Regions from separate parts of the Shewanella glacialimarina genome, predicted to be linked through region 3. Evidence: predicted binding sites of a transcription regulator. Region 3 holds the regulator's gene; each other region holds the start of a gene.
What was found. The regulator ArgR, encoded in region 3, controls arginine synthesis, uptake and breakdown. The targets are predictions, from matches to a motif close to ANTGAATANNTATTCANT.

Region 1: a site for ArgR is predicted at 9,012-9,029, ahead of argC (N-acetyl-gamma-glutamyl-phosphate reductase). Genes of this name have one in related genera too.
Region 2: a site for ArgR is predicted at 8,147-8,164, ahead of gltB (glutamate synthase large subunit). Genes of this name have one in related genera too.

The regions. Positions count from the first base shown of each region.
Region 1 is NZ_CP041216.1:4,234,829-4,246,010, forward strand. It holds gene FJ709_RS18515 (Fic family protein) at 1-594, opposite strand, end outside; gene FJ709_RS18520 (sulfotransferase family protein) at 814-1,527, shown strand; gene FJ709_RS18525 (MFS transporter) at 1,561-3,009, opposite strand; gene argH (argininosuccinate lyase) at 3,262-4,626, opposite strand; gene FJ709_RS18535 (argininosuccinate synthase) at 4,783-6,006, opposite strand; gene FJ709_RS18540 (ornithine carbamoyltransferase) at 6,084-6,989, opposite strand; gene argB (acetylglutamate kinase) at 7,001-7,780, opposite strand; gene argC (N-acetyl-gamma-glutamyl-phosphate reductase) at 7,808-8,788, opposite strand; gene argE (acetylornithine deacetylase) at 9,053-10,204, shown strand; gene ppc (phosphoenolpyruvate carboxylase) at 10,359-11,182, shown strand, end outside.
Region 2 is NZ_CP041216.1:3,291,965-3,303,146, reverse strand. It holds gene FJ709_RS14475 (5'-methylthioadenosine/adenosylhomocysteine nucleosidase) at 1-555, opposite strand, end outside; gene FJ709_RS14470 (Xaa-Pro dipeptidase) at 717-2,015, opposite strand; gene FJ709_RS14465 (FAD-dependent oxidoreductase) at 2,232-3,638, opposite strand; gene gltB (glutamate synthase large subunit) at 3,644-8,092, opposite strand; gene FJ709_RS14455 (Hpt domain-containing protein) at 8,976-9,341, shown strand; gene oxyR (hydrogen peroxide-inducible genes transcriptional activator OxyR) at 9,510-10,430, shown strand; gene FJ709_RS14445 (adenylate/guanylate cyclase domain-containing protein) at 10,534-11,182, opposite strand, start outside.
Region 3 is NZ_CP041216.1:3,574,252-3,585,433, reverse strand. It holds gene FJ709_RS15680 (ferredoxin--NADP reductase) at 1-70, shown strand, start outside; gene FJ709_RS15675 (Fe(3+) ABC transporter substrate-binding protein) at 246-1,253, shown strand; gene FJ709_RS15670 (ABC transporter permease) at 1,342-2,973, shown strand; gene FJ709_RS15665 (ABC transporter ATP-binding protein) at 2,975-4,003, shown strand; gene FJ709_RS15660 (Dyp-type peroxidase) at 4,124-5,062, shown strand; gene argR (transcriptional regulator ArgR) at 5,244-5,714, opposite strand; gene FJ709_RS15650 (META domain-containing protein) at 5,879-6,295, opposite strand; gene FJ709_RS15645 (hypothetical protein) at 6,394-6,684, shown strand; gene FJ709_RS15640 (GNAT family N-acetyltransferase) at 6,681-7,235, shown strand; gene FJ709_RS15635 (hypothetical protein) at 7,242-7,673, shown strand; gene metK (methionine adenosyltransferase) at 7,781-8,932, opposite strand; gene tkt (transketolase) at 9,419-11,182, shown strand, end outside.

The DNA of each region.
Region 1 (11,182 bases), 660 kb from region 3:
CCATAAATGAGTGACTGCTGCCCGTACTAAAGGATCTAGATCAGCCTGTGTTATTGATTGATTAAACCACTCAATAAACTGTATTAAACTATTGTCTAGCGTATCTCGAGGGGGGGCTTCAAAATGGATCGTCGGTTTGTCTAAACGTCCAGATACCACCTGCATAGGCTCACTACCGCGCAACTGGCCGCCTACAACAGGATTAAACACAGCTTGGTTACTTGGAAACAACAGGGCATGCCAATCTAAAATACGCGTTAAATTCAGTGGTTGTTGCCAATTTCGTAATGCATCTATGGTGATCTCGGCTAAGCCATCTGTTTGTGCCGTGGTGGGATAAGGGTTTTCTTCACTCACCCCAAGTTTATTGGCTAAAGATGAACGTACAGATAATACATTGAGCTTTTCACCTTCTATAGCACTTGAATGGACGATATTGGCGATCATAGTATCAAGTGTCCATTGGTTGGCTGATTCAGTGCCTATTTTCCCAAGCAACAAACCTTGGTTAAATTGAATTTGACGCAATAAAGGATTTATACGGGTTTGATCCCATATAAAGTCAGGCCATTCTTGCTGTTGCCAAATCCACATATTAACCTCTGCTAGCTAACTAAAATACTGTATTGATGAGCACACCAAACTATTCTACTCACAAAATGAGGCAAATAACAAATTATTCGCCTCACATAATGAGGCGAATAGGGTTATTAATTGCCTCATCACGATCACTTTTCACTTCAATAACACTTTAAATAGTCATTTCGGTATAATCACTTACCGGCTAAATAAACACGATGCGAAAACGACTGAATGACTTCTAAGCTGCCCCATTCAACATCATCATTGTCAACGATACCTAATCCCACTTTGCCGAATAAACAGGCAAATAAAGTGTTTATTATTGGCCTGCCACGTACGGGTACGACTAGCGTGAGTGTGGCTTTACTTGAGCAAGGCTTAACGGTTGCTCACCAGGCCTTTACTAAGCAGGCGTTTATGTTGGCCGATGCGGTGTCTGATGCGCCGTGCTTTAGTGACTATCAACAACTTGATGCGCTATTTCCCAGCGCTAAGTTTGTTTATTTAGATAGGCCAATGGATAAATGGCTACCGTCGATGCAAATGTTGCTGAGTAAGATGATGGTGCATTTAGATAAAGACAATGGCCGTTTTCATCCGATAATGAAACGCAGCTTTAATCATTGTTTTGATATATGGCAGATTGAGGATGTATGTAATGAAGCGCATTTAGCAGAGTGTTATTTACGCCACCAGCAGCAAGTAAGCGATTACTTTGCGGGGCGGGATGACTTTATCAGTATTGATATTGGTCAGCCGAATAGCTTGCAAACCTTATTGACCTTTTTAGGGATAAAAGATGACGATGCTATCGACTTCCCTGTGCTTAATGTCGGTCGCAACGTGGCCAGCTGGGATGAGTATAAACATCCGCATAAAATCAGTAGCAATGCCGCTGGCCCTGATAAACGAAAGTTTTTTGGTTACACCTTACCTAAACCATAATAGCCATGGCTTAAGTCACCTCAGCTCAATGTATTATTCGTCTGCGTTTTCGTGAGGTTTTCGCTTTACGATCCGTTTGGTTACGGTAAGCCAATCTAAACTCACCCCTGATATGGCACTAAAGCCCTTAATACGGAATATGAGTTGTAAAAATTGCGGCCTTGGCCGAATTTTAGGTTCAATAGAGCGCGGAATAAACCATAACGTGACCATACAGCGCATCACAGTAGACACAATAAACACCACAAATATCGGGCTAGATAACCATTGATTAAGTCCGGTGAATACCAAGAAGTCATTGGCATAAGTGGCAATAAACCCACCGACCATGGCACCGACAAATACAAAACCTGCACTTAATGATGCCTGTAATGCGGCATAGGTCGCAAAGTCGCTGCGAAAAGGCCGAATGTCGTATAAGTAGTTAGCGGTACAAAGGGTAAAGCCACTCCACGCTAGACCTGAAAAAACTTGTAGGGCAATGATATACCCATAGTGATCAGAAAAAATCCACAATAGTGGCAAACAAGGAATTAAGCAGCTGGTGATTATCATCACAATTCTATTGCCATATAAATCGCTAAAACGGCCCCAAAACCGCAAAGTAACAAACTGGGTAAAAATGGAGGCGACACTGGCGAACACAAATTCTAAATAGGTAAAATGTAAGTCTTCTAACATGTAAACCGCAAAAAACGGTGCAGAGATTGCCACCATACATTGCATGCCGGCGACAAATAAACTGTATTGACGGAAAACCTTATCTGCCCAAGCACTGCGAAAATTGACCAATGTCTGGGTAAAATAGCCTTTCTCTTTTGCGCAACAAGGTTCAGGGTCATGCATTTGCAGTAATAACCATGCTGACACTAATCGTCCCATAAAGGCGATTGAAAACAGTAAACTAAACCCTAGCCAGGCCATTTGATAGCTGTCGGTAAGACTTAAAATACCGCCGCCAACAAAAAACACGCTCAAGGACGCTGCCATAGTTAATCTGGTGCGGGCAGCAAAAAAGGCTCCTCGACGTTTGTCGGGCACTATCGCCCCCATCCACGCTCGCCAATGGGGCTGAATCAAGTTAATAAAACCGTGATATAACACCGCTAAGCCAATAAACATCCACACTGCATTATCAGGCCTGAGGGCGGCGACTAATCCCATTGCCAATACCACCAGCGCTTGTAAGATGGCTGATGTGACAATAAAAAGTTTACGGCTAAAGTGACTGGCTAACCACACTGACAATAACTGCGATATCGCACCAAATAATTGCGGTAATCCGGTAACAAAACCCATTTGCCCCATGCTTGCGCCTAAAAATATGGCATAAGCATTAAAAAAGTTATCACTGGTGGCGGTCATGGCTGACGATGCTATGGCTTCTTGCTGAGAACGGCGCAACGTCCGTCGCAGCCACGACAATCTATCGCGACTGCGTGAACAAGGGTTAGTGCTGCTAGACGAATGTTCTAAAGCCATAAGATGTATGAATGCACGCCATTGATAAGTGATTGATTACGATTACTGATTAACGTTACTGTTTAAAATTATGTCTGATAAGTGTCCAGCTAACAATCTATAATGATCACATAATCCGCTATTATCATTGTAAGCTTTTATGTTTACAGTGCTGTTTAAGCCCTGTAAACATAAAAGCCCTGCTGGTATCCACCAGCAGGGCTTTTTGATAAATGGGTGTTAGCCAAACTATTCAAACCAATAACGCTATAGTTACGCTTTTTTGGCTGCGATGGCTGCGTTAACTTGATTAATCGCAGTGCCGCCCAGTACGTCACGTTTTTCTAAACACGCTTCAATGGTGAGGTTTGGATACACATCATCGCTAATCACTTGGGCAAATTTTTGTAACTCAGCCACGCTTAACGCTTCAATCGGCTTTTGCTGACCAATAGCAAATACCACTACTTCACCAACCACATGGTGCGCTTCACGGAACGGCATGCCTTTGGCGACAAGGTAGTCTGCTAATTCTGTCGCGTTAGCATAACCTTGCTGAGCTGCCACTAGTGCTTGCGGGCGATTCACTTTTAAGCCCGACAACACTAATGCGGCCATGTCTAAACAAATTGCCCAACTGTCGACCACATCAAACAAGCCTTCTTTGTCTTCTTGCATGTCTTTATTGTATGCCAATGGCAAGGCTTTCATTGTGGTTAAAATACCCATTAAACTGCCATATACACGGCCGGTTTTACCCCGAATAAGCTCTAACGCATCCGGGTTTTTCTTTTGCGGCATCAATGATGAACCAGAAGTGACTTCATCGGCTAGCGAGATAAAATTGGCTTCGCCAGAGTTGAAGAAAATTAAGTCTTCGGCCATACGGCTTAAATGCATCATGCTGATTGATGCTGCGCTACACAATTCAACCACGTGATCGCGATCTGACACACTGTCTAAGCTATTCAGTGTTGGGCGAGCAAAGTTTAACGCTGACGCTAACGCATGGCGATCTATCGGGTAGGCTGTGCCAGCAAGTGCACCAGAACCTAATGGACATGAATCGGCACGCCCCAATGCATCTTGTAGGCGACTAATGTCACGCTCATACATTTCAACATAAGCTAACGCCCAATGGCCAAATGTTACTGGCTGTGCACGCTGTAAATGGGTGTAACCTGGCATAACGGCGTCAACTTCACGTTCTGCTAAGGCAATTAACTCCGCATGTAATGTACCTAAACGAGCCAGCAGTGCTGCACCTTCTTTTTTACACCACAGTTTTAAATCGGTAGCAACCTGGTCGTTACGTGAACGGCCAGTATGGAGTTTTTTACCTAAGTCACCCACTTTGGCAATCAGCTTTTGTTCAACAAAGCTGTGAATATCTTCGGCGCCGTTGCTGATAATCGCTTGGGGATCATTACCCACTTCAAGAAGCAATTCATTTAATGCCGCTTTTAAATCACTACATTCTTTGGCTGTAATAATACCTACGCTCGCAATGGCGTCCGCCCAGGCGATAGAGCCGACAACATCTTGTTCAAATAAGCGGTAATCCACTGGCAATGAGTCATTAAATAATTTGAAAAGTGCACTGGTTTCGCCTTGAAATCTTCCGCCCCATAACGCCATCTCGGTATCCTCTTTTTTGCTATTCAATTAAGTCGATTAGATCAATATTGTCTTCTGGTAATCACTCTTTAAGCACTCTTTTATTCACTATTTTGTAAGAAGAAAAGTGATTACAAGAAGGGCGCTTTACAGCGCCCTTTTTAGATTGCTTAAGGTTTATTTCGTATTTAGCGCGCGAATACGGCTAGCTAATGAATATAAACGAATAAAGCCTTCTGCATGCTTTTGGTCATACACTTCATCTTCACCAAAGGTAGCAAAAGCTTCTGAATACAAGCTGTTTGGTGAGCGTTTTTTAACTGGTGTAGCTTGGCCTTTGTAAAGCTTGATCACCACATCACCATTTACTGATTCAGCTAGCGACTCAGATGCGGCAATAAGTGACTTACATAATGGCGTAAACCAACGACCGTCATAGACTAAATGCGACATTTGGGCAGCGATCTGCTCACGCCAAGTACGGCTAGTTTTATCTAGCACTAATTCTTCAATGGCACGAAGACCTGCAAACATCACAGTGCCGCCGGGTGTTTCATAACAACCACGGGACTTCATGCCGACTAAACGGTTTTCAGTAATGTCGATACGCCCTACGCCATGTTTACCGGCAATGTCGTTTAACTTCATTAATGCGGCATACGGCGATAATGCTTCATCGTTTACATGGGTGATTCGACCGTGTTTAACCGCCAGGGTTACATATTCTGGCTCATTCGGCGCATCTTCAGGCGCTACGGTTAAGGTCCACACACCTTTTGATGGCTCGTTCCATGGGTCTTCTAACTCACCGCCTTCGTGGGAAATATGCCATGCGTTAGCATCACGGCTATAAATTTTAGTCGCCGATGCACTGGTTTTAATATCACGCTCAGCTAAGTAGGCAAGCAAGTCTTCACGGCTACGCATTTCCCATTCACGCCAAGGGGCGATCACTTTTAAATCCGGTGCTAGGGCAGCAAAACAGCCTTCAAAACGTACCTGGTCATTACCTTTACCGGTACAACCATGACATACGGCGTCTGCGCCGACTTTACGGGCAATTTCAACCTGTGCTTTGGCAATAATTGGACGCGCCATTGAAGTACCTAACAAGTAAGTGCCTTCATAAATCGCGCCGGTAGCAATAGTTGGGTAAATATAATCAGCAACAAATTCTTCTTTCAGGTCAACGATGTAGCATTCTGATGCCCCTGAAGCGATGGCCTTTTCGTGTAAGCCCACTAATTCCTCTTCGCCTTGACCTACGTCGGCACAAAAGGCCACGATTTCACAATCATCATAGGTTTCTTTTAACCATGGGATGATGGCTGAGGTATCTAACCCGCCTGAATAAGCGAGGACGACTTTTTTAACGCCGGTTTTTTTCACTGCACTAGACATGTTTATTTTCCTACAATCGATTACGTATATTTTGATATATGAATAACGCCAATGGCATTACTGACTTAATCATCAGACTAACTTAATAAGGTGACCAATACTGCATTTTGAGCATGCATACGGTTTTCCGCTTGATCTAAAATTAATGAACCTTTGCCATCGATAACTTCATCAGTTACCTCAACACCACGGTGAGCAGGCAAACAATGCATAAAATATTTTGCACCCGCTTTAGTCATTAATGCTGCATTAACTTGGTATGGGCTAAAGCGCTCTTTAATTTCAGCTAAAGAGGTTTCATCACCCATTGAAATCCAGGTGTCGGTATAAATGGCGTCATGGCCTTCAATCTGATTGATATCAGTAGATAATGTCAGCTTACCACCATTTTGTGCTGCTAAAGCTTGTGCCTCGGTAACCACCAATGCATCAGGAAAATACCCTTCAGGGCAAATCACTGTCATGGTTAAGCCTAAAATAGCTGCACCATATATCAATGAGTGGGTGACATTATTGCCATCCCCTACATAGGCTAATCTCGCCTGACTAACATCATCAAACTTTTCTGATAATGATAAAAAGTCTGCCAATGCCTGGCATGGGTGATATAAATCAGATAACGCATTAATAACCGGTACACTACCGTACTTAGCTAATTTCTCTATTGTGCTATGCAGGTATGTTCTTGCAACAATGGCATCAGCCCAGCATGAAATATTAGTGGCAAAATCAGCCACTGACTCTCGTTCACCTAAAGCACCGTTTTGCTGGTCAAGGTACAAACAATGACCTCCTAACTTGTTGATGCCAATATCGAAGCTTACTCGGGTACGCAGTGATGGCTTTTCAAATAACATCACAACGCTTTTTCCATCTAACGCACGACGGTACTCAGCTGGGTTAGCTTTCATTTTTTTAGCTAAAGCTAAAATATCCAGTAACTGAGTTTGAGATAACTCTTTTATCGACAACAGGTGCTTCATAAACTACTCCATTAAGGCTGTATTTGGGTCCCAATGGACCCACCTTGTGCTAATGTTTTTAACTGTTCAGTATCTTGCCAAGAAGCAACTAAAACCGGCTTGCCCATCCATTGAGCCACTTCTAACGCGGCTTCAACTTTGACTTTCATGCCTTTTTCAATCACGCCTTCAGCGATTAGGGTATCAATTTGGCTTTTATTTAAACTTTTAATCACTTGCTTGTTCGCATCCCACACGCCTGACACATCAGATAACAGCACTAAAGTCCCGTTAACTAATTTGGCCAATGCGGTTGCTGCCTGGTCTGCATTAACATTGAGCATCTGGCCGGCATCTGAAATGGCGATTGAACTACAAATTGGCAGCCAGCCCTGCTGTAAAATGAAGTTTAAGTAGCTAGGATCATTTGGGGTCACTTCCCCAACCAGCCCTAAACGCTCATCTTTAATATTAGCCTTAACAACCTGGCCATCACCTAAACTCATGCCTACACTAACTACGCCAGCTTTGGCGGCTGCAGCTTGTAAGATTTTGTTCGATGTACCCGCTAATGCACCCACCACAATGCCAATTTGATCGGCTGGGGTAACGCGTAAACCGTCAAGTTTAATAATCTCTTTACCATTAGCCGTTAATTGCTCATCAACTAAGCAACCGCCACCGTGAACTAAAACAATTTTCTGCCCTGCGGCAGTCATGTCTTTAATCGCCGACATTAAATTAGCCATACCGGTTTCGGTTTGCAGTAATGCGCCACCCACTTTAAGTACTAAAACAGAATTAGTTATCATTTTTGTTATCCTTGTTTTATGTAGTGATTAAACGCCAAAGTGGATCTTGATGCACTGTAAACCTTGGCTTGCAGCACCTTTCATTAGGTTGTCAATCGCGCTGGCAACCACTAGATAGCCGCTGTTTTCGTCGTATTTCCAACCTAAATGACAGTTTGGTGTCAATACCACATCGTCCACTTTAGGAAATTGATTATGCTTAACCGTCACAATGGGTGAGCTGTCATAAACGCTATAGGCTTTAGCAACATCAGCTTCTGTTGTACCTGGCTTTAACTGCACAGTAATTGTGGCCAAAATACCACGCTTGAAATTACCTAAATGCGGTGTAAATATCACTTCTTGGCCTAATTGCGTGGCAATTTCAGGCTGATGCCTGTGACCTAATACGCCATAAGGTGTCAGGCTGACTTCACAAAAACTGGTATGTAAATGCGCTTTACGTCCCGCTCCTGTGACACCACTTACCGCATTAATCACTGGATAAGCGGCAGTAAGCAAAGGCTTCAAAGGTTTTAGTGCTGTTAATGATGCCGTTGGATAACAACCAGGCACGGCAATCATTTTAGTTTGCTTAATTTGCTCGCTATTCCATTCAGCTAATCCATATACCGCATCAGCAAGTACGTCTGGGTGAGTATGTTCAAAGCCATACCACTTAGGGTATTGAGCGACATCAGCAAAACGATAAGCACCACTTAAATCAAATACTGCTAAGCCTTTTTTATAAAATTCTGCCGCTAATTCCAAACTAATTGAATGCTCTGTTGCCAAAACTACGCCATCCGCTTCAGCAATAATGGTTGCTTTAGCTTCGTCGGTTAATGGAGATAGCACATAAGGCATATGACTATAAGTTGGATAAAGATCAGCAAGTTTACGCCCTTTATCTAGGCTACCTTCAGAGACATACAACCCCTGAACAGATAAATTAGCGTCAGCATTTATCAAAGACGTAATTTGTGCTCCTGTGTAACCACTGGCACCAATAATTGCGATGTTTTTCATTATGTTGTTGTCTTTTTTTGTTATAAATGGAAGTGTTAGCATAGTACATTTAGACGGGGGACGTCTAATCTAGAACTATCGTCGCAGGAAGTTCTTATTGATTATTGGTATATTGGATTTAACAGCAAAGTTACACATATTTATTTTCATTTCTTACATTCTAGTTGTAGTGCCTTAGTCATCTGTTTGCTAGACTAGCACACAATAATTTTTATGCAATATTATTGAATAAGTATTTTAATAATTTCCGACATAGGACAACTAATGAGTACACTCCCTGACCTAAAAAGTGCTTTTACACAGCTAATTGGCACTCCATCTATCAGCGCGCTTGAGCCGGAGCAAGATATGAGTAACCATGCAGTTATTGCCTTGTTACAAGATTGGTTCAGCGAGTTAGGCTTTAGCTGCGAAACCCCAACGGTTGAAGATTCACGCAATAAGCAAAACCTTATTGCTCGTATTGGCCAAGGGGAAGGCGGTTTACTATTAGCTGGCCACACAGATACAGTGCCTTTTGATCAAGGACGCTGGAGTCAAAGCCCATTTGAGTTAATTGAAAAAGATAATCGTTGGTACGGCCTAGGTACCTGTGACATGAAAGGCTTTTTTGCCTTGGTACTTGAAGCGTTAAAAGACATGCCTCTAGCAGACTTTAAACGCCCACTGACTATTTTTGCCAGTGCCGATGAAGAAACCACTATGAGTGGTGCCAAAGCATTTGCCGACTCAAAGGTCATTGCACCTGATTATGCGGTGATCGGTGAGCCCACCAGCTTAAAACCTGTTTATATGCATAAAGGGCATTTAGCTCAAGGTATTCGAGTCATTGGTCGCAGCGGTCATTCATCTGACCCAGCCCGCGGATTAAACGCCATTGAAGTAATGCATAAAGTCATGGGGCAGTTATTGAAACTTAAACAGCATTTAAGTGAAAACTATCGCGAAGATGCCTTTACCGTTCCCTACCCTACAATGAACTTTGGCCATATTCACGGTGGTGATGCAGCTAACCGCATTTGTGGTTGTTGTGATTTACACTTAGATATTCGTCCTTTACCAGGAATGGAATTGACCGATCTTGAACTCATGGTGCTGAATTATTTAAGTGACATTAGTAAAGAATATCCAGGCAGTATTAGCGTGAGTACCTTATATCCTGGCGCTGAATCATTTGCGGGCAAAGCAGACAACCCATGGACAAAACTGGTTGCTGAATTGTCAGGCCATGAAGCTGAGGTAGTTAACTACTCAACCGAAGCGCCTTACATTAATAAGTTAGGCTGCCAAACCTTAGTTTTAGGACCTGGGAGTATTAATCAAGCCCACCAACCCGATGAGTTTATTGGCTTAGAATATCTCACACCGACAGTAGAATTGATCAAAAAGATGATTTATCACGCATGTATTAAGTAATTTTTAACCAAAAAAGCCTTAAAACCGCTTTTGTTGAAATTTTTTAACGAAATAAAATTACCAAACGCGGTGTTTGTGTATTGACCGAATACTGTACGATGGTTATTGTGATAGTAAGTAGTGCAAGTTTAACCTAGTTTACTTTGGAGTATGTATGGCAGAGCAAGTGGCAGATATGTATGCCTCACTGAGATCGAATGTGGGACATTTAGGCCAAATTTTAGGTGAAACGATGCAAAGCCACCTCGGCGATGCATTTCTTGAAAAAGTAGAACAAATTCGAATTCTTGCTAAACAGGCACGTAAAGGCGATGAATCCTCTCGCGAGCAAATGTTAGCATTGCTGACCTCATTGCCAGATGAAGAATTAGTGCCGTTTGCCAAAGCATTTAATCAATTTTTGAACCTAGCTAACATCGCCGAGCAATACCACACCATTAGCCGTAATTGCGATGAGTTAGTCTGTGTGCCAGACCCAGTAGAGCAACTGCTTGGGCGTATTCTTAACACAGACTTAGATGAAAATGATGTGATTAATTGCTTAAAGCAATTAGAAATTGATTTAGTGTTAACCGCGCATCCAACTGAAATATCTCGTCGTACTTTGATCCAAAAATATGCTGCGGTTGTCGATTGTTTAACAGATCAAGAAAACAGCCAACTGTCAGACCGTGAGCGCAACCAAAACAACTTACGTTTACGTCAATTGATTGCCCAAATTTGGCATACTAATGAAATTCGCAGTGAACGCCCAACACCTGTAGATGAGGCTCGATGGGGCCTAAGCACAATTGAAACCTCTCTATGGCAGGCTATTCCTGACTTTCTACGTCAATTAAATGATCAAGTCGAACAGCGAACCGGTAAAGAATTACCGATTAACATCGCCCCGGTTCGTTTTTCTAGCTGGATGGGCGGTGATCGCGATGGCAACCCATTTGTGACCCACAAAGTCACCCAGGAAGTATTAGACAGAAA
Region 2 (11,182 bases), 280 kb from region 3:
TTGGTGACAAACCTGTGCAATAGCTGCGCCTTCCATTTCACATGCTGCCATTGTTGGGAAGTTAGCTCGCATGATTTTAGTGCGCTCTGGATCGCAAATAAAGCTGTCGCCAGTACAAATTAACCCTTCAATAGCCTTAACTTCACCGAGAGATGATACCGCTTGTTGTGCCGCTTTGACTAATTCAGCATTTGGAATGAATGCCGCAGGTTGTTGAGCCATTTGGCCAATTTCATAACCAAATGCAGTGACATCAACATCGTGGTGACGCACTTCAGATGATATAACAATATCACCAATGGCTAAGTCATCAACAAATCCGCCCGCAGAGCCGGTGTTAACCACATGACTGACTGAAAATTTTTCAATCAGTAACGTTGTCGCAATACTTGCGGCTACTTTGCCAATACCTGAGCGGGTAACAACCACGTCTTTATCTGCAATTTTACCGCTTATAAACTCAATACCGGCAATGGTGGTATGAACAGGAGAATGAATAGCTTGAACAAGATGAACAACTTCGGGCTCCATAGCGCCGATAATACCGATTTTCATGGGGTGACCTTAAACAGTTTTATGCAAATTTATTAGGCCAATAATATACCATGCAGAAGTGTGCTTTGTGAAAAACTCAATCCAATATAAAACGACAACAAGATAAACTGCGGCTTTAGCCGCAGTTTTTCTGGTTGTTGATAAAGCCTGCTGTGCCCGGACTATTTTTTATAAACAATACCGTCTTTCATCACAAAGCTGACGTTTTCCATCAGGCTTATGTTTTCAAGGGGATCACCATCAACCGCAATAATATCGGCTAAAAAGCCTGCTTTAATTTGACCCAAGTTCTGTTGTTTTAATAACGCGGCACTATTGATGGTCGCGGCTTGCAATGCTTGGATGGGCGTCATACCAAACGTCACCATACGAGAAAACTGTTTGCCATTATCACCATGGGGATAAATCGCTGCATCAGAGCCAAATACCATTTTAGCGCCGGCTTTGACGGCTTTTCTGAAACTATCACGCTGCGCTTGTGAAACCTGCTTTTCTTTATTGATATTCGCTTCTGGTACACCATTAGCCTCACCAAATGCTAAGGTATACTCGGTATTGTAAATATCGCAGGACAAGTAAGTGCCAGCATCAATAGCCATCTTAATCGCTTCAGCATCCATAAAGCTGCAATGCTCAATACTATCAATTCCCGCTTTGATTGACGCTTTAATGCCACTCGTTCCATGGGCGTGTGCCGCAATGACCATGCCTTGCATATGGGCTTCATCCACAGCGGCTTTAATTTCTTCATCGCTTAATTGTTGAATACCAACTTGAGTCCCTTTTGAGAATACGCCGCCAGTGGCGCATATTTTTATTGCGTTAGCGCCGTACTTGATATTTTCACGCACTTTTGCACGTACGGCCCATGGGCCATCGGCTACGCCCTGTGCTTTTGACTGTTTTTCTGGGGCAGAAAAGTTGTCGTCGCAATGGCCTCCGGTCACGCTAATGGCGTGACCTACCGCCCAAATGCGCGGTCCGATAATATCGCCGGCGTTAATGCCGTCACGTGTAGCAATGACTGAGTAACCCGAGGCACCTAAGTCTCGCACAGTGGTAAAGCCTGCCATCAAGGTTTTTTGGGCATTTTTAACTGCTTTTACTGTTTGGCGAGGCACGGAATCATTTTGAGCTTCGAGAAAGTTATCATCAGCATCACCAGATAAATGCACATGCATGTCCATTACCCCTGGCAATAAGGTTTTACCGCTTAAATCAATGACGGTGTAATCCTGCTGATTGGTGATATCAGCTTGTTTAGTGACTTTACTGATTTGATTGTCAGTGACAATAATCGCCACATCTTTAACAGTTTTACCTTTGGCTACATCAACATAGGCATCGGCAATAATAAGCGTATCCTGTGCTAAAACGGCACTTGAAACAGATAAACCTAAAGCGAGAAGTAGGGCGTTATTTATGGTTGATTTAAGTGAAGTCGATTTTAGTAAGGCCATTAGGTATGGCTCCTTTACTGTTATATGAGATTCAAAGGATTGGAATTTATCATACGCTATGTTTAAGAAGGGTTGTTATCAATAAGTAGCGGGTTGGTAGGTGAGTTTGTAACAGGGTTTGTCGATTTTATGATTTCCACAAAAAGGAGGTGAGTTATCAATAGACAAAAAAAAGCACACCAGAAGGTGTGCAAATTCACAAGCAAACTCTTTTGTTTAGTCAATAAAGTTTAAAATGCCTAATGCAGCATCACGCCCTTCAGCAATGGCGGTAACCACTAAGTCGGACCCTCTGACCATGTCGCCACCAGCGAACACTTTTGGGTTAGTGGTTTGGAATGGATTGGCATCAGATTTTTTCGCTTTAACTAATCCCCATTCATTGGTTTCGATACCAAAATCATCAAACCAAGCCGCAGGGCTGGCTTGGAAACCAAACGCCACAATAACCGCATCAGCTTCTAGTACTTGCTCGCTGCCGGTAATCACTTCTGCACGACGACGTCCAGAGGCATCCGCGTCACCCATTTGGGTTTCAACGCATTCAATACCCACTACCACGCCATTATCAGCTGTAACAGCAACCGGTTGGCGATTAAAAAGGAATTTAACGCCTTCTTCGCGGGCATTTTGAACTTCACGTGCAGACCCTGGCATGTTGGCCTCATCACGACGATAAGCACAGGTGACGCTTTTGGCGCCTTGTCTAATCGCTGTTCGAACACAATCCATGGCAGTGTCACCACCGCCTAGTACAACCACATTTTTGCCTTCTAGGCTAATATAAGGCGTGCTGTCGTCACTTGTGCCCATCACTTTGTGAGTGTTGCCAATCAGATAAGGCAAAGCTTGCAATACACCCTGTGCATCTTCATTAGGTAACTTAGCTGGCATTGCCGTGTAAGTTCCCATGCCTAAGAACACCGCATCGTATTGGTCTAATAAGCTTTGAAAACTGATATCTTTGCCAATAGTGGTATTCAATTTAAATTGAATACCCATACCTTCCATTACAGAGCGACGGGTGGCCATAACTGTTTTATCTAACTTAAATGATGGAATACCATAGGTTAGTAAACCACCAATTTGAGGGTATTTGTCATAAACTACCGCTTGCACACCGTTACGGGCAAGAATGTCAGCACAACCAAGACCAGCAGGGCCGGCTCCAATAATAGCCACGCGCTCTTTACGCGGGGTTACATTGGATAAGTCTGGACGCCAGCCTTGGGCTATCGCGGTATCGGTAATGTATTTTTCTACGCTGCCTATGGTGACTGCACCAAAGTCATCATTTAAGGTACATGCTCCTTCACATAAGCGGTCCTGTGGACACACTCGGCCACAAACTTCAGGTAGCGTGTTGGTTTCGTGCACCAAATCCGCCGCTTCCATTATGCGACCTTGTTTGGCTAGCTCAAGCCAGTTAGGGATGTAGTTATGCAGCGGGCATTTCCATTCACAATATGGGTTACCACAGTCTAAGCAGCGATCGGCTTGAGCACTGACTTCTGGCTGGGTGAACGGCTGATAAATCTCAATAAACTGAGTCGCACGTTTTTCTGCCGCGTGCTTGGTAGGGTCAATACGACCCACTTCGATAAATTGAAAATCATTACTCATTTTTATTATCCCGCCTTAACAGCTAATTCAGGGCTTTTTTGCTCGATTTTTAATAGATCAGCAACGGCAACATTTTTAGGTTTAACCATGACAAAGCAGTCTATCCAATTGTCAAAATCACTTAAAATCAAATGGGCATGCTCACTGCCTGTTTCGGCAACATGAGTTTCGATTAAGCCTCTTAAGTGCTGGCGATGAATGGTTGATTCAACTTTCAAGGTATCGACTAACTCAGTATTGACACGGCGGTTGAAGCGGCCGAATTGATCAAATACATAAGCAAAGCCACCAGTCATACCAGCGCCGAAGTTCACCCCTGTTTTACCCAATACGACAACAATACCGCCGGTCATATATTCACAGCCGTTATCACCTAAGCCTTCTATAACCGCAATGGCGCCAGAGTTACGTACTGCAAATCGCTCGCCCGCTTGGCCTGCGGCAAATAATTTACCGCCAGTTGCACCATATAAACAGGTGTTGCCAATAATGGCACTTCGTTCACTTTGGAACGGACTACCTATCGGCGGGTGAATAACAATCTTGCCACCCGACATACCTTTACCAACGTAATCATTGGCATCGCCACACAGTTTCAAGTTTAACCCTGGGCTATTCCATACCCCAAAGCTTTGACCTGCGCTGCCACTAAATGCCAATGATATTGGCTCTTTAGTGCCCGCTACACCATGTAACTTGGCAATGTAACCCGACAGTGCGGCACCCACAGAGCGGTCGGTGTTATTGATGGCATATTGATAGGCATAGTTATCACCTTCATCAACGGCCTTTTTACAATCAGTTAGCAGAGTCTGGTTAAGTTGACCAATATCTAGCGGCGGATTAATTTCTTTCCACGTGAGTGATGAAGTGCTTGGCACGACAGGTTTATACAGAATGGGTGATAAATCTAGACCTTGCTGTTTAGCTGTCTGGCCTTCAAGGGCATATAACCATTCGCTACGACCCACTAAGTCTTCAAATTGACTGACACCCAATGCGGCCATCCACTCTCGTACTTCTTCGGCAACAAATTCAAAGTAAGTCATCACACGTTCAGGTAACCCATGATAATGGTTATCACGTAAGTTCTTGTCCTGAGTTGCTATGCCTGTGGCACAGTTATTAAGATGACAAATACGCAGGTATTTACAGCCTAATGCGATCATCGGCACGGTACCAAAACCGAAACTTTCAGCACCTAAAAGCGCAGCTTTAATGACATCGGTACCGGTTTTTAGGCCGCCATCAACTTGTAAGCGAATTTTATGGCGTAGGCCATTTTCAACTAACGACTGTTGAACCTCAGCTAGGCCTAATTCCCATGGAGAACCGGCATACTTCACTGATGTTATCGGGCTTGCGCCTGTGCCGCCGTCATAGCCTGAAATGGTGATCATATCGGCATAGGCTTTAGCCACACCGGTTGCAATTGTGCCAACACCAGGCTCAGAAACTAACTTTACTGAGACCAAAGCGGTAGGGTTAATTTGTTTTAAATCAAAAATCAGCTGGGCTAAATCTTCAATTGAGTAGATATCATGGTGTGGTGGTGGGGAAATAAGTGTGACACCAGGACGAGCATGGCGTAATCCGGCAATTTCAACACTGACTTTATGGCCCGGTAATTGACCGCCTTCACCCGGTTTTGCCCCTTGAGCAACCTTGATTTGCAATACATCTGCGTTAACCAGATAATGCGCGGTGACACCAAACCGACCAGAGGCAACTTGCTTAATGGCAGAGTTACGTTCAGTGTTAAAGCGACGCGCATCTTCACCACCTTCACCAGAGTTAGAGCGACCGCCTAAACGGTTCATTGCCACAGCAAGCGCTTCATGAGCTTCAGGGCTTAGCGCACCGATACTCATAGCCGCGCTATCAAAGCGGCTAAATAAATGACTTGCATCTTCTACTTTGTCTAACTCAATTGCGGCTAGTGAGCCTTTCACGCCAATCAAATCACGAAGAGTCGCAATTGGACGTTCATCTACTAATCTGGCAAATTGTTTGTATGCTGGATAATCTTTATTTTTTAAAGATGCCTGTAAGCTGTTTACCACATCAGGGTTGAAGCTGTGGTATTCGCCACCCTCGACGTACTTAAGTAAACCACCTTGTGGCAAGGGGACATGCGCACGGTATGCCGCGGTATGAAGTACTTTTTGATCATCAGCAATATGGCTAAAACTTGCCCCTTCAATACGACTGATCACGCCTTTAAAGCATAATTCGATGACATCACTGGCTAAACCGACGGCTTCAAATTGTTGGCTACAACGATAAGAGCCCACAGTACTGATGCCCATTTTTGACATTATCTTACGCAGGCCCTTTTCAATGCCATAACGGAAGTTAAGCATTAAGGATGTCACATCTTCAATGGCGTGTTTTTTAGCCATCGCCGCAATGGATTCATAGGCTAGGTATGGATAAATTGCCGTGGCACCAAAACCAATTAATACTGCAAAATGATGCGGATCACGTGTTGACGCCGTTTCAACAATAATGTTGGTGTCACAACGTAAACTTTTGTCGACTAAACGGGTCTGTACTGCGCCAACAGCCATTGCTGCAGGGATCACCTGGGCGTTTTTATCGACAGCGCGATCAGATAAAATCAACAAGGTGGTGCCACTGCGTGCAAAACGCTCAGCTTCATCGGTAATACGATGAATAGCTTGTTTGAGCGTTTCATGGGCATCGTAGTTTAAATCAACGGTATTGGCACGATAGTTAGTACTGTCTAATCCCAATAGTTGATTAAAATCGCTAAACAATAAAATGGGCGAGTTAAACATCACACGGTAAGCATTACCTGTGGTTTCGCTGAATAAATTTTGTTCACGTCCGACACAAGTGGCGAGCGACATAACGTGTTTTTCACGCAATGGATCAATCGGTGGGTTAGTGACCTGGGCAAACTTTTGACGGAAATAATCATACAATGATCGTGACTTTTTCGACAACACAGCCATGGGAGTATCATCACCCATTGAACCGATAGCTTCTTCGCCTTTGCTGGCTAATACCCATATCACTTGTTCAAGTTCTTCACGGGTAAAACCAAATTGCTTTTGATATTGCAATAAGGTTTTGGCATCAAAACGGCTTGAGCCTTGTTTTGATGGGTCGATGCTTTCAGCAGGTATCAGAGTTTGACTGTTTTTAGCCATCCATTCTTTGTATGGGTGGCGACGTTTTAAATCGTTATCAATTTCAAATGACTGATGCAAACGGCCATTTAAAGTATCAAGCACCAGCAATTCACCTGGGCCTACACGGCCTTTTTCAATCACTTCATCAGCAGCATAATCCCAAATACCCACTTCAGAGGCTAAGGTAAGAATACGGTCTTTAGTGATGACGTAACGAGAAGGGCGCAGGCCATTACGGTCAACTGCACAAGCCGCATAACGACCATTGGTCATTACGATACCCGCAGGGCCATCCCATGGCTCCATGTGCATAGAGTTAAAGTCATAAAATGCTTTTAATTCATCATCCATTTCTGGATTTGACTGCCACGCTGGTGGAATAAGCAAACGCATTGCGCGGTATAAATCCATTCCGCCAGATAACAACATTTCTAGCATGTTATCTAAAGAGGATGAATCAGAACCGGTTTCATTCACAAAGGGAGCCGCTTGTTGTAAATCAGGCAGCAAAGGTGAATTAAACTTATAAGCACGTGCACGGGCCCATTGGCGGTTACCGGTAATGGTATTAATTTCACCATTGTGGGCTAAATAACGAAACGGCTGTGCTAAAGGCCACTTAGGTGAGGTGTTAGTTGAAAAGCGCTGGTGGAATAAACAAATCGCGCTTTTTAATCTGATGTCGGCAAGATCGCTATAAAATGACGGTAAATCAGCAGGCATCATCAAGCCTTTGTAGACAATGACTTGACCCGATAAACTGGCAACATAAAAATCATCGTCATTGGTAATTTGTTGTTCAAGACGACGACGCGCCATGTACAAGCGGCGTTCTAAGTCTTTTTCACGCCAACCTACAGGTGCATTTATTAGCACCTGGTAAATTTGCGGCAAACTGTTGCGGCCAATTTCGCCCAGTACATCTGGATTAACAGGCACTTTACGCCAGCCGGCAACACTTAATGTTTCTCGTTGCAATTCTTTTTCTAAAATAAACTTAGCTTCGTCAGCTTTTTGCTGATCTTGACTTAGAAAAAACATGCCCACAGCAAACTTACGGCTTAAGTGCCAGTCATTTTCAGCTGCTATTGCTTCAAAAAATTCGGTTGGCATTTGCATTAATAGACCACAGCCATCACCTGTGCGTCCATCGGCTGCAATACCACCACGGTGTTTCATGCGATCGAGTCCATGAATTGCAGTGCGCACGATTCTATGGCTGGCATCGCCATCCATTTGTGCAATCAATCCAAACCCGCAATTGTCCCGTTCGAAACTGGGATGATATAAGCTCATACAAAAACCCCCTAAAACCTCTAACTATATACGACTCGGGGTAAATGTGAAGAAATTCCATAGATATGCACCCGAACCTCTCAAATTAAACTGAGTTTGTACAAAGGTCAAACGCAATTATTGCATGGTTGTGAAATTTTATTACTAAATAACTGTAATATTGCATCAGGTTTACGTTAACGTAAACTGTGTTGTTTTCTGTATAACCTTATGAATAAAAAGAATTTTAGAATGCCACTCTATATTTGGTAACTTTTTGGTAACAATCGCCTTGAATTGTTTTTGAAATAAAAATAGTGAATTTTATTTCAAACACAGTTGAAATGGTTCTTGGACTCTGTTGTGACTAAATATTCACTTTTAGTAATTTAAAATATACTGTTTATGTTTAAAACATTAACCCAAAGGCAATATAACCTCGATGTTATCAGTGGTTGAGTTGGTTTTCTTTGATTCAAGTCTAAAACAACCGTTTGATTTACTTTAATACCTCGAGCTGTTTTGTGTCTAAAATAGCTTAATTAGATGCTTAGCGCGATGTTATTTGAAGGTCGAGTTAATGCCGCTAGTTAATGAGATAAAATGGACCGTATAACGTAGGAATAAAGGCGTGAATGCTTTTGTCAGGCTTTATTATGTTTGTTTAGCTGCTGGTGTGTTGTTCTATTTTCTTCATCTAAAACCTAGATTATGGTGCGAATTGTTAAGATGTTTTTTTAAGCATGGGATAAGGTTGTTTATTTAATTGTTATCAGAGTGTTGTAGCTGACAGGTTTGAGAGGCTTACAACTAGCAAAGCTTGCATAGGGGCAAAGACGGGGTATTATAAAGCTAATTTTATAGGCTTAGACTTAGAATTTTAAATTAATTAGAGGTGCCCTAAATGTCCGTAACGCCGTTAGATGCAATTTTGGATTTGAACACGCTTGAGCAATACATCAGTGCAATCGGTGCTGGTACATTATTGAAAAGTGTTGTGTTGTTCGAACAATTGATGCCTGAGTATCTTGGTTGTTTGATTAAAGCTAACGATGACGGTGATAAAGAGGCCTTATGTTCTGAAGCGCATAAGTTTAAAGGTGCTGCAGGTTCTGTTGGTTTAAAGCGTATTCAACAGTTTGCTCAGCTGCTACAGCATGGCGAAGAAGCTAAGTGGGCAGATGAACACAAAACGTGGTTAGCTGAAATAGTTGAGCATGCTGAAAGTGATTTACAGCAACTTAAGTTATTTTTACAAGCTAAAGCATAATCGTATTCCAGTTTTTTTGTGTAATGTTACTGATATAAATACCCCTTATTTTAGGGGTTTTTTTTTATATTTTTTTAAATTTTGTGACCAAGTTTATCATGTTCATCTTGTTTTTCTGCCGTTGTTAATTCATTATTCAAATTACTATCCTTTGATATAATCGATTATATGAAAAGTCTTCCGAGTTTAAAAAATCTTTATTACCTGACTAACTTACATCAAGAGCAAAATTTTAATCGTGCAGCTAAAATGTGTTTTGTCAGTCAGTCGACACTCTCTAGTGGTATTCAGAACTTAGAAGAACAGCTTGGTTATCAATTGATTGAACGTGATCACAAATCTTTTATGTTCACCGCTATTGGTGAAGAAGTCGTTGAGCGAGCTCGCAATATTCTGACCGACGTAGATGATCTGGTTGAATTGGTTAAAAACCAAGGCGCCCCGATGACAGGGGAAATACGCTTAGGCTGTATTCCGACCATTGCGCCATTTCTGTTGAGCAGAGTTGTTAAACTCTGTCAAAAAGACTATCCACAGCTGTCATTATTATTGAAAGAAGATACCACAGAGCGTTTATTAGACGCGCTAGCCAAGGGAGAATTGGATTTATTGATTCTAGCATTACCAGTGGATACGAGTGGATTTCATAGTATGAAAGTGGGTATCGATCCATTTAAAATGGTGATGCATCGAGAGCTCTCATATGATGTGGTGCAGCCAATTGATTATCAATTGATGCCTGATGAAAGTATTTTTTTACTGCAAGCTGAACACTGTATTACGGGTCATGCTATTACCGCATGTCAGTTAGGTAATAGTGCAAAAATCAATCCTTTCGCTGCGACTAGCCTTCATACTCTAGTGCAGATGGTGGACAGTAAGCTGGGGACTACCTTTTTACCTCAAATGGCAATTGATGCGGGGATCTTAAATGACACCGAACTTAAAGTGATTGACCCACCTGGTGAAGCCCCATATCGTGAAATTGGTTTAGTATGGCGTCAAACAACCAGTCGGATAAGTACCTTTAGAACCCTAGGTTTGGCAATGCAGCAAAAATTAATGCCTCAAGCGATGAACAAATCTTAATTTGTTAATGAATGCGGTGATGTGCATAGGTGATGTAAATATCCGTTGGCTATGCTGTTATAGGTTATGCAGCCATTTACTATAACTTTGTGCACAGCTAAAGTCATATAGATTTTTGTTTGGTACTGACTGCATAGACTTCAATAGGGTGTTGTTTGCCTTTGAGTGGGACTAAACCTAAATCTTTAAGTTGATAGAGGCTGTCCTGTTGCTCTAAGCGGTGAGCAACGTCTCCTGACAGCAGCATTCTTTGTCCTAATGGGTTACATTGATCTTGCAGTCTAGCCAGTGTGTTTAACACATCACTAAAGAAACTAATCTCTTGTTTGTGTACGCCGACAACCGCAGCGACGACTTGACCGCAATGGGCTGCAGCTTTGAATTTAGGCACAAAACCATATTGTTCCTCAAAATACTTTCTTTGCCATTGCAGTTCACTACAAAATTCAAAGTAGATATTTAAACAACGATCTTCCTTTATGCCTTCTTCAAGTGGCCAGTAAATAAGCACAGCATCTCCCATGTATCGGTAGATTTCTGCATCATTTTTGATCACAGTATCAGCTAATAAACTAAAACTATCCTGGATCAAGCGTGAGAATCGATAGTCTCCCAATGATTCAGCATGTGAGGTCGACGAAGCCATATCAAGAAATAGAAATAGGCGTTGTTCATAGCGGGGTTTGTGATATTTACCAAGACCAATATTCAATAACACCCTAGGACCAACCAGTAAGGCCATTTGTTCTATA
Region 3 (11,182 bases):
ATTAGAATTAGGGTTAACTAAAAACCTAAGAAGGGCTCCTGGGCAAATAACAGTAGAGAAGTACTGGTAATCAGCCACAGTGTTATATGCTTGCAGTACTGAGCGAGATCTAAGTCAACATCAATACAAATTTAATAAAATGCGCTTGCTCCTTTTGCGCTGATCATTTACCCTTGTCGCGATTGATAACTATTATCATTGTTAGTTGCTTTTGGCAGTTTAAATCAACCAAGGAGAATGTGAAAATGAAAATGGTACAAGGCACTGCGATTTTAGGTTTAGCATGTTTAGCCAGTTCTGCAATGGCGGATGAGGCGTTAACTGTATATTCATATCGACAAGCATTTTTGGTTGAACCTATCCTAGAGCAGTTTACTCAAAATACTGGTATTAAGGTCAATGTTGTATTCGCTAAAGATGGAATTGCAGAACGAATTGAACGTGAAGGCCGTTTGTCTCCAGTTGATGTTGTATTAACCTCTGACTTTTCTCGTTTAATGGAATTAGTTGAAAAAGATCTTGTCTCTCCAGTTAACAATGATGTGATTAATAGCAATATTCCTGAGGTTTATCGTTCACCTACGAATGATTGGTATGCACTAACTATGCGCGTACGTAATGTGTATTCTTCAAAAGAGCGCACCGGCAAGATTGATATCGATTATGAAGACCTAGCTAAACCGGAATACAAAGGTAAAATTTGTACTCGTAGTGGTAAGCACCCATACAATGTAGCTTTAGTGGCCTCTATGATCGCGCATCATGGCGAAGCAGAAACTAAAACCTGGCTTTCAGGCGTCAAAGCTAACCTAGCGCGCAAACCCCAGGGTAATGATCGCGACCAAGTGTTAGCGGTTAAAGAGGGAATGTGTGATGTTGCTATTGGTAATAGTTATTACTATGGCAATATGATGATGGATGAGAATCAAAAAAGCTGGGCTGAAGCCGTTGAGATAAACTTCCCTAATCAGGCTAACAGAGGTGCACACATTAACGTCTCTGGTATGGCGCTAGCTAAGTTTGCGCCAAGCAAAGATAATGCAATAAAATTAATGGAGTTTTTAACCTCTAATGTTGCTCAGCAAGCCTATGCGGACGTTAACATGGAATATCCGGTTAAAGCTGATGTGAAGCCGTCAAAACTTGTGGCATCATGGGGCGACTTCAAAGCAGATTCACTTCCTATTTATAAATTGGCTGAAAATCATCAAGCGGCAGTGAAGCTACTTGATGAAGTAAAATTCGACCTTTAATATCAATATTGATATTACGCCAGTTTTTGCATTGTCACTCAATACGGTGTCGAGGATTGCACCGTATTGATTTAACTGGATAGTTGTTATGATTTTAGGTTTATCCAGAAGCTGGTCGCTTACTGGTTACTTAATAGCGGCGGTGATCACACTGCCGCTTATTGCATTAATAGTGCAAGCCACATTTCCCGATGAAGCCGTTTTTAAGCACCTGTTTGATACCGTACTTCCAACCTATATTGCTAATAGCTTATTGCTTATGCTGCTGGTGGGTATTGGCTCGTTAGTCATTGCCGTCCCTGCAGCATGGTTTGTTGCCCGTTGTGAGTTTCCTGGGCGTCGATATTTTCAATGGTTATTGCTATTACCTTTGGCTATGCCAGCCTATATAGTCGCCTATGTTTATACTGATATGCTGGACTATGCAGGTCCTGTACAACGTGTCCTAAGAGATTTGTTTCAGTGGAGTTCTCCACACGATTATTATTTTCCTGCTATTCGTAGCCTAGGTGGTGCAGCGATCATGTTATCGTTAGTGCTGTTCCCTTATATCTATTTATTGGCTCGTACCGCTTTTATGGAGCAGTCTTCTAGTTTATTACATGCATCGCGCATTATGGGGTCTAGCCCTTGGCGCAGCTTTTGGCGAGTAGCTTTACCTATGTCACGTCCAGCGTTGGCGGTTGGTGTGGCACTGGTTGCAATGGAAACCGCTGCCGACTATGCCACCGTAAGCTATTTTGCTGTACCAACATTAACCACGGCGGTATATGACACTTGGCTGGGCTATGGCAGTTTAACCGCGGCAGCCAAATTGTCAGCGATTATGTTATTAGTGATTTTTACTATGGTTGGCGTTGAGCGATTTGCCCGGCGCAAGCAAGAGTTATTTCAAAAGCAATCAGCGCTGAGTGACAATGATAGATATCGACTGACAGGGATTAAATCTTTTGCAGCTTGGGCATACTGTAGTGCACTATTATTATTTGCATTTTTACTACCGTTTATAATTTTGAGCGCTTATGCCATCGATTATTTTGACCAAAGTTGGGATGATCGTTTTTGGCAATATAGCTGGAATAGTTTGTACATTGCGGTACTCGTTAGCTTAATATGTTTATTATTAGCTTTAATATTGATGTTTGTACGTCGAGTGAGTCCTAGGCAATCGGACTCCCTACCTTCACGCTTAAGTAGCACTGGTTACGCCTTACCTGGCACAGTTTTAGCGATTGGTGTGCTAGTACCTTTGACCTATTTAGATTTTGCGGTTAATGATATTTATGACTGGTTTGGCGCTCGCGGCCCTGGTTTGTTTTTTACTGGTAGTGTTTTTGCGCTTGTATTTGCATTCACGGTGCGTTTTTTAGCGATAGCAATTGGTAGCCTTGAGAGTAGTTATAAGCGCATATCACCATCGTTAGATATGGCCAGTATTACTATGGGCCAAAAGCCTAAACAGCTACTAATGCGTGTTCATTTGCCACTATTGCGCAAGGGCTTATTGGCTGGTGCGCTACTGGTATTCATTGAAAGTATGAAAGAGTTGCCCGCAGCGCTATTATTAAGGCCAATTGGCTTTGAAAATCTAGCGACCTATGTTTTCCAATTTGTGTCTGATGAAAAGCTCGAGCATGGCGCTCTGGCAGCTATTGTAATTGTATTTGTTGGACTTATTCCGTTGATTTATCTTAACCGTTCATTGGAGCATACTCGCTAATATGTCGACTCTTACCATCGAAAATGTCTCCAGTGATTACCAAGGACAGGTGATTTTAAACGGGCTCAATCTTACCCTGCAACAAGGCGAAATTGTCGCTTTGCTTGGCCCTAGTGGCTGTGGTAAAACCACCTTGCTTCGCGCTATTGCTGGCTTACAGCCCATTAGTCAGGGCACAATTCAAATCAATGGCAATACCCTTACCGGTGATGGAATATTTATTCCTAGTGAACAGCGCGGGGTAGGGATGATTTTTCAAGATTATGCCTTATTTCCTCACCTCAATGTGGCCGATAACATTCTATTTGGGGTGAAAGGCCTTAACAAAGCAGCGCGACAAGCCAGGCTAGATGAAATGCTTGAACTCGTTAAGTTAACCGGCTTAGGTCAACGCTATCCCCACGAGTTGTCAGGCGGGCAGCAACAACGTGTATCCATTGCACGCGCGCTGGCCTATGAACCCCAGTTACTCTTGCTTGATGAACCTTTTTCTAACATAGATGCTCAAGTACGTAATGAGATGATGCTTGAAATAAGAAGCATTTTGAAGCAACGTAATGTCAGTGCTGTATTTGTCACCCATAGTAAAGATGAAGCATTTGTATTTGCTGACAAATTAGCTTTATTTAAGCAGGGCGCTATTATTCAACACGGTTTGGCTGAAGACCTTTATGCTTACCCTACAGACCGTTATGTTGCTGAGTTTTTAGGTGCTGGAAATTATTTACCAATAAAGGTAACAAATAGTCAGCAAGTATCATCACCAATTGGTTTATTGCAAAGTAGTGCGGCTATAAATTATCCTGTTGACTACCAAGGACACTTATTACTTAGACCGCAACAAGTTGAACTGGTTGCTGATGATAATGGCGTCGCCACTATCGTGGATAGAAGGTTTTTAGGAACGGTTTGTCATTATTGGGTCAAAGTTGAAGAGCATTGTTTGGAAGTCAAAAGCCAAATATTACAGTTATCGCCAGGGCAAAAAGTTAATTTATTTGCACCAACGCACCCCTTGGTTATTTTTTGATTTGTGTTATTGAAAAATTATTTTATGATGATTATAAGATTTTCAATTGATTGAACACTGAATTAAGTCGTTCAGTTTAAGTCTCTCTTTCCAATAACAATCTAGGTGGTTTGTTTCAATATGGATAATCAGGTTATGCCGCGCGAGCAATTAGGGATATGTGCTGAAGGTAATTTACATAGTATTTATTTGATGTTTAATGCCAACGACGGCGTTGAGGATAAATTGCGTCCTTCAATTGCTAGTGTAGCGCAATATATCTATGAGCTAACAGATCAATATGCTGATAGCGCCTTCAATGGCTTTGTTGGCATTGGGGCTAATTTTTGGGACACATATTATCCACAGGCCCGCCCCGCACTGTTAAAACCTTTCCCTGCAATGAATGAGGGTAACCGTGATGCGCCGGCTATCGAATATGACTTATTTATTCATATTCGTTGTGACCGTTTCGATATTTTGCATCTGGTAGCCAATGAAATTAACCAAATGTTTGAAGACTTGGTTGAGCTGATTGATGAGGAGCGCGGTTTCCGTTTTATGGATAACCGTGATTTAACTGGTTTTGTTGATGGTACAGAAAACCCTAAAGGTCGTCATCGTCAACAGGTGGCTTTGGTAGCAGAGGAAGATCCTGAATTTAAATCAGGTAGCTATATCCATGTACAGAAATTTGCTCACAATTTAAGTAAGTGGCAACGTTTGCCTGTTAAGAAGCAAGAAGATATTTTCGGCCGGACTAAACAAGATGATATTGAATATGAATCTGCCGATAAGCCGTTAACCAGCCATACCAAACGTGTTAATTTAAAAGATGCTGATGGCAATACTATGGAAATTTTACGTCAAAGTATGCCATACGGCTCAATTAAAGAGCAGGGACTTATGTTTATCTCTAGCTGTAAGACACCTGATAATTTTGAGCAAATGCTACGTAGCATGATTTATGGTGATGGGCATGGTAACCATGACCATTTAATGCTGTTTACTAAAGCATTAACCGGGTCATCTTTTTTTGCACCTTCACTGGATTTTCTCACCCAGTGGGAAGAAGATTAAAGTCTGTGATAGATGAATAGCAGCTGTCATTAATAATGATTATTAACCGTCGCTGTTAACAAAAATACCCAATAAAAAAGCAATGCCAAAGCATTGCTTTTTTATTGGGTATTTAATAGTAAGCACTGATATTTCGGGGTTCAGTGATAGCCAACAGCTACTTCTTGATATAACTAAGCCGTTACTCAGTGAAGTTAAACAGAGACTTAACCGTTTCAAGCGTATCATCAATTGTTTTAATGCTTGAAGGGCTAATAAAGATAGTATCGTCACCGGCAATGGTGCCTAAAATACCTTCCGGCTTTCCTATTGAGTCCAATAGTCGTGCAATTAATTGCGCAGCACCAGGGCTTGTGCGTACCACTATCATGGCTTGGTTATGGTCGACATCAAGTACTAAGTTTTTTAATGGACTACCAGCTGTCGGCACACCTAATTCTGCAGGTAAACAATAAACCATTTCTTGTTTGGCGTTACGGGTTCTCACTGCGCCAAATTTGCTCAGCATCCGCGATACTTTAGATTGGTTAATGTTGCCGAATCCTTCAGCTTGAAGCGCATTAACTATTTCACTTTGGCTGCCGAAGCGCTCTTCTTTTAAGATAGCTTTAAATGTTCTGACCAGATCATCCTGATTTTTATTGGTTGGCATATTGTATTTTCTTCTTATAGTTGTTATTCAAAAAAACGCTACATTTTGAATAAAAATGAATCTTGAGTCAAGAAAAATCCATTTTGTGTGAATATAAATTCAATTTAAAGCATTGTGCGAAGTGTAGTAAATTGTTTACTTAGCCACAAGCCGGGAAGGTTAAATTATTTGCTTAATTTACTTAGCACCATAATGGTTTGGCCGCTTTTATTGATTAAAAGTAACTTATTTTGATTAAGCTGGGCGCTATAAACTAAAGGCAGTGCTTGCATCACTCTTTGTTCTTGTACCATAAGTGCTTCGATACAAGCTTTGCGGGTTGAACCCGCGGGTGAAAGCGTCAGCAAATCGTTTTTAAGTGAGTATTGGCCCATAAATGGATTGCAACTAGTGTTGCCTGTTAACTGACCATTATCAGAAAAAACTAATTTTGCGGGACTGTAATCAATAGTCGGTTCTGACAGCACGGATTCAATATGCCACTGGCCAACAAGTGTTGTGGTGTTATCAATATCGGAATAACTTTGGCATGCGCTCAATGAAAAAATAACTGCTGCGGCGCCTAAAAAATGCTTTATCATGTTTACTGTATTTGCCTAGATTGCTTCAATTGAAGCTATTCTACTTGATACTGTGTCAAAGTGATAACACGTCAGCGGCCTATTAGTGAGAAATCGATATGATTAAATGGTTAAAAGGGCTTCATTACTTAGGGTCATTACTGTTATTTGCGGGCAGCTATTTACTGGTGTTTACTGAATCTAGCCAGCGTGCTCAGGGAATGTTGATGGTGGCGAGCCTTATTGGCTTAGGTTTAACAATGATGACGCCCTATCCTGTGGCATTAGTCATCGAATGGGCTAAAAAACAAGATACTGCTTCAGCTAAGCTCCCGTCAGTTGAAAGCACTAAAGTTGAAGCACCTAAATCTGAAAATTCCCCATCTGACAAGCCGCAGGAAAAAGAGTGATTCTATATCGCAAAGCCAATCTCGCGGATGTCTCGCAGTTAGTCGAGCTAGAACGCACCCATGTTAATGCTGAGCTAGGCCAGTTTGATCCCAGTCTTCAAGGGCACGCCTTAACGGCTGCGCAAGTGACTTTATTAATCAATCAACATTGGATTATGTTGGCGCTAGATAACCTGCAGATTGTCGGTTACGTTATTGCTGCTAAATGGGACTTCTTTGCTAAGCAAGCACTGTACCAAAAAATAATTCAAAAGCTGCCGCAATTAGATATTGAACGTGATGGTGTTAAATTAGCGCTTACTCAAACCAATAGTTGTCAATATGGACCAATATGGATAGCTGAGAAATATCGTGGTCAGGGTATTTTTACTCATCTAGTTAATCATATTGCTGATGCGGTTAGCAGTAAGGTTAGGTATTTAGTTGCCTATATTGCTGAAGATAATAACCGTTCATTTAGAGCCCATACTCAATATGCTGATATGCAAGTTGTCGATTTCTTTAGTTTTCAACAGCGCGATTTTTACTTGTTAGTTAGAGTTATTTATTGAGATAAAATGCTGAATATACCGTCAAAATTTGATGATTTGTTTGCGCCTTATCTTGGGCTGCGCTTGAGTGCGTTTGATAACGCCAAATTAGTTGTCGCTGTGTTAGCGCAACATCAATATAAATACCAAGCCGCTGAGATAATGTTAATCACCAAGGGCGCAGTTCAATCAACACCGCGTTATGCTGTAAAGTGGTTAGGGTTAACCAATAATCAAGTTGATATTGTTAATGGCTGTGCAGATAACTGCCGTGATATGGATTATTGCTGGATTGATTGTGGCAAGATAAATCAATATGAAGTGGGATTGATCTTAATTGATCCCACTGATGCACAAGGCAATAATATTGTGGTCGTGAATGCAATCACGTTACCGGTAATGACTATGCAGCAAATCGGTTTTATGTGTGTAGAAAGTGCCCATTTTGATCACTGTTGAACCCAGCTTTTTTTGCGTCTAATTTTAACGGTTCGTCAGTTTAAAATTACAGACAATAAAAAACCGCCTAAATGGCGGTTTTTTAATTCACGCTAATCAGTCTTTAGTTAGAAGCCTGCATCAGCACGTAAGATCTCAGCTTTATCAGTTGCTTCCCACGGGAACTCGCTGCGGCCAAAGTGACCATAAGCAGCAGTCTTTTGATAGATAGGGCGAGCCAAATCTAACATTGCAGTTAAGCCATATGGGCGTAGTTCGAAATGTTGACGAACTAACTTGATTAGCACTTCTTCAGACACTTTACCTGTGCCAAATGTTTCAATGCTAATTGAAGTAGGCTCTGCTACACCAATTGCATAAGACACTTGCAACTCACAGCGATCAGCTAAACCAGCCGCAACAATGTTTTTAGCCACATAACGCGCAGCATAAGCCGCACTACGATCGACTTTTGATGGATCTTTACCCGAAAAAGCGCCGCCACCATGACGAGCCATGCCGCCATAGGTATCTACGATGATTTTACGACCGGTTAAACCACAATCACCAACAGGACCACCAATAACAAAACGGCCAGTAGGGTTGATAAAGTATTTAGTATCTTTAGTTAACCAGTGTGAAGGCAATACTGGTTTGATGATGGTTTCCATCACAGCTTCAATTAAATCAGCTTGCTTAACTTCTTCTTTATGTTGGGTTGATAACACAACTGCATCAATACCGACAATTTTGCCATCGTTATAAGCAAAGGTGATTTGACTTTTTGCATCAGGACGTAACCAGGGTAACGTGCCGTCTTTACGTACTTCTGATTGACGCTTAACTAATTTGTGTGCATAAGTAATAGGTGCAGGCATTAACACATCAGTTTCGTTACTCGCATAACCAAACATTAATCCTTGGTCGCCAGCACCTTGCTCAGCAGGATCGCTTCGGTCAACACCTTGGTTGATATCAGGAGATTGCTTACCAATTGCATTCAAAACTGCACAGGAATCAGCGTCAAAACCCATATCAGAATGAGTATAACCAATGTCACGCACGGTTTTACGAGCAATTTCTTCGATATCAACCCAAGCAGAAGTGGTCACTTCGCCACCCACTAATACCATGCCTGTTTTAACATAGGTTTCACACGCAACACGAGCTTTCGGGTCTTGCTCAAGTATTGCGTCTAATACCGCATCAGAAATCTGATCGGCGATTTTATCTGGATGACCTTCTGAAACTGATTCAGAAGTGAACAAGTGCTTTGCCATAGTCGGAAATCTCATCGTTTGCTGATAAAAAATATAAATTTATATACGTCTAGACGTCTATTCTAGTCGAAATTGATTTTGATAACACCCCACTATACGAATTAAAGCGTAGAATTGTGCAATGTTTCATGAAAATGTTAACCAGCAAGATAAGCTGTTTGCTATTCTGTGTAATTAACGTGATGAAATTTAAAGCTTAAGTAGTATTTGATTCGTGATATTTTAACGCGACTGTATATATATTTGGACAATATAAACCCACTAAATAAATTGCCTGAACCAATAATGTCCGCTTTGATGGAAGCTTAATGCCATTATTTTACGCGCTAAATTAGGCCGGTTTATGGTAATTATTAAGCTTTAATAGCCAATCTGAAGTTTGAATTGATACACACGAAAAATATTAATTTGCGTCGCGCCGCCTAGTAGGGGAAAATATGTCTCCACAATTGCCCGCTAGACCTCATTAAACAAGCAGGAGAGAGCATGTCATCTCGTAAAGAACTCGCAAACGCAATTCGTGCGTTAAGTATGGATGCCGTTCAAAAAGCCAATTCTGGACACCCAGGCGCGCCAATGGGTATGGCAGATATTGCTGAAGTATTATGGAATGATTTCCTAAAGCATAATCCAACCAACCCTAACTGGGCTGACCGTGACCGCTTTATTTTATCTAATGGCCATGGCTCAATGCTTATTTACTCTCTATTACATCTTTCGGGTTATGAGCTTCCAATTGAAGAGCTTAAAAATTTCCGTCAGTTGCACTCTAAAACGCCTGGTCACCCTGAATATGGTTATACCCCAGGTGTTGAAACCACCACAGGTCCACTAGGTGCTGGTATCAGTAATGCCGTTGGTATGGCGATTGCTGAAAAAACCTTAGCGGCACAGTTTAACCGTGATGGCCACGATATCGTTGATCACTTCACTTACTGTTTCTTGGGTGATGGCTGTTTAATGGAAGGTATTTCACATGAAGCCTGTTCATTAGCGGGCACATTAGGTTTAGGTAAGTTGATTACGTTCTGGGATGACAACGGTATTTCTATCGATGGTCACGTTGAAGGTTGGTTTACTGACGATACGCCTAAGCGATTTGAAGCATACGGTTGGCATGTTATTGCAGATGTTGATGGTCACGACAGTGATGCCATTCGCGCAGCAATTGAACTTGCTAAATCTGTAACTGATAAGCCAACAATGATCTGTTGTAAAACAATTATTGGTTTTGGTTCACCGAATAAATCGGGTAGCCATGATTGTCACGGCGCGCCATTAGGCGATGCTGAAATTGCAGCCGCTCGTGAATTCTTAGGCTGGCCACACGCACCATTTGAAATTCCTACAGATGTATATAAAGGTTGGGATGCTAAAGAAACTGGCGTCGCCAATGAAAAAGCATGGGACAGTAAATTTGCTGGATATAAAGCAGCTCACCCAGCGTTAGCGGCTGAGTTTGAACGTCGTGTATTAAACGGTGATTTACCGGCAGACTTTGAAGCAAAAGCACAAGCATTCATTCAAGAATGCCAAGATAAAGCTGAAGGCATTGCAAGTCGTAAAGCATCACAAAATTCAATTGGTTTCTTTGGTGCTATGTTACCTGAATTATTAGGTGGCAGTGCTGACTTAGCGGGCTCAAACCTTACGCTATGGTCAGGTTCAAAAGGCATTCAAGACGATGCAGCTGGTAACTATATCTATTACGGTGTGCGTGAGTTTGGTATGAGCGGCATTATGAATGGCGCCTCATTACACGGTGGCTTCATCAATTACGGCGCAACTTTCATGATGTTTATGGAATACGCACGTAATGCGGTACGTATGTCTGCATTAATGGGTATTCAGAACATTTTCGTTTATACCCATGACTCAATCGGTCAAGGTGAAGATGGTCCAACTCACCAACCTGTTGAGCAATTAGCTAACTTACGTATGACACCTAACATGACTGTATGGCGTCCATGTGATGCTGCTGAAACAGCAGTATCTTGGAAGTCTGCAATTGAAACTCGCAAATCTCCAACATCATTAATCTTTAGCCGTCAAGGTCTTAAGGCTCAAGCGCGTAGCGCTGAGCAATTAGCTAACGTAGCTAAAGGTGGTTATGTGCTGGTTGATTGTGAAGGTGTTGCGGACGTTATCTTAATTGCTACCGGTTCAGAAGTGCAGTTAGCGGTTGATTCTGCTGCAGCATTAACTGTCGATGGTATCAAAGTACGCGTGGTGTCTATGCCGTCGACAAAT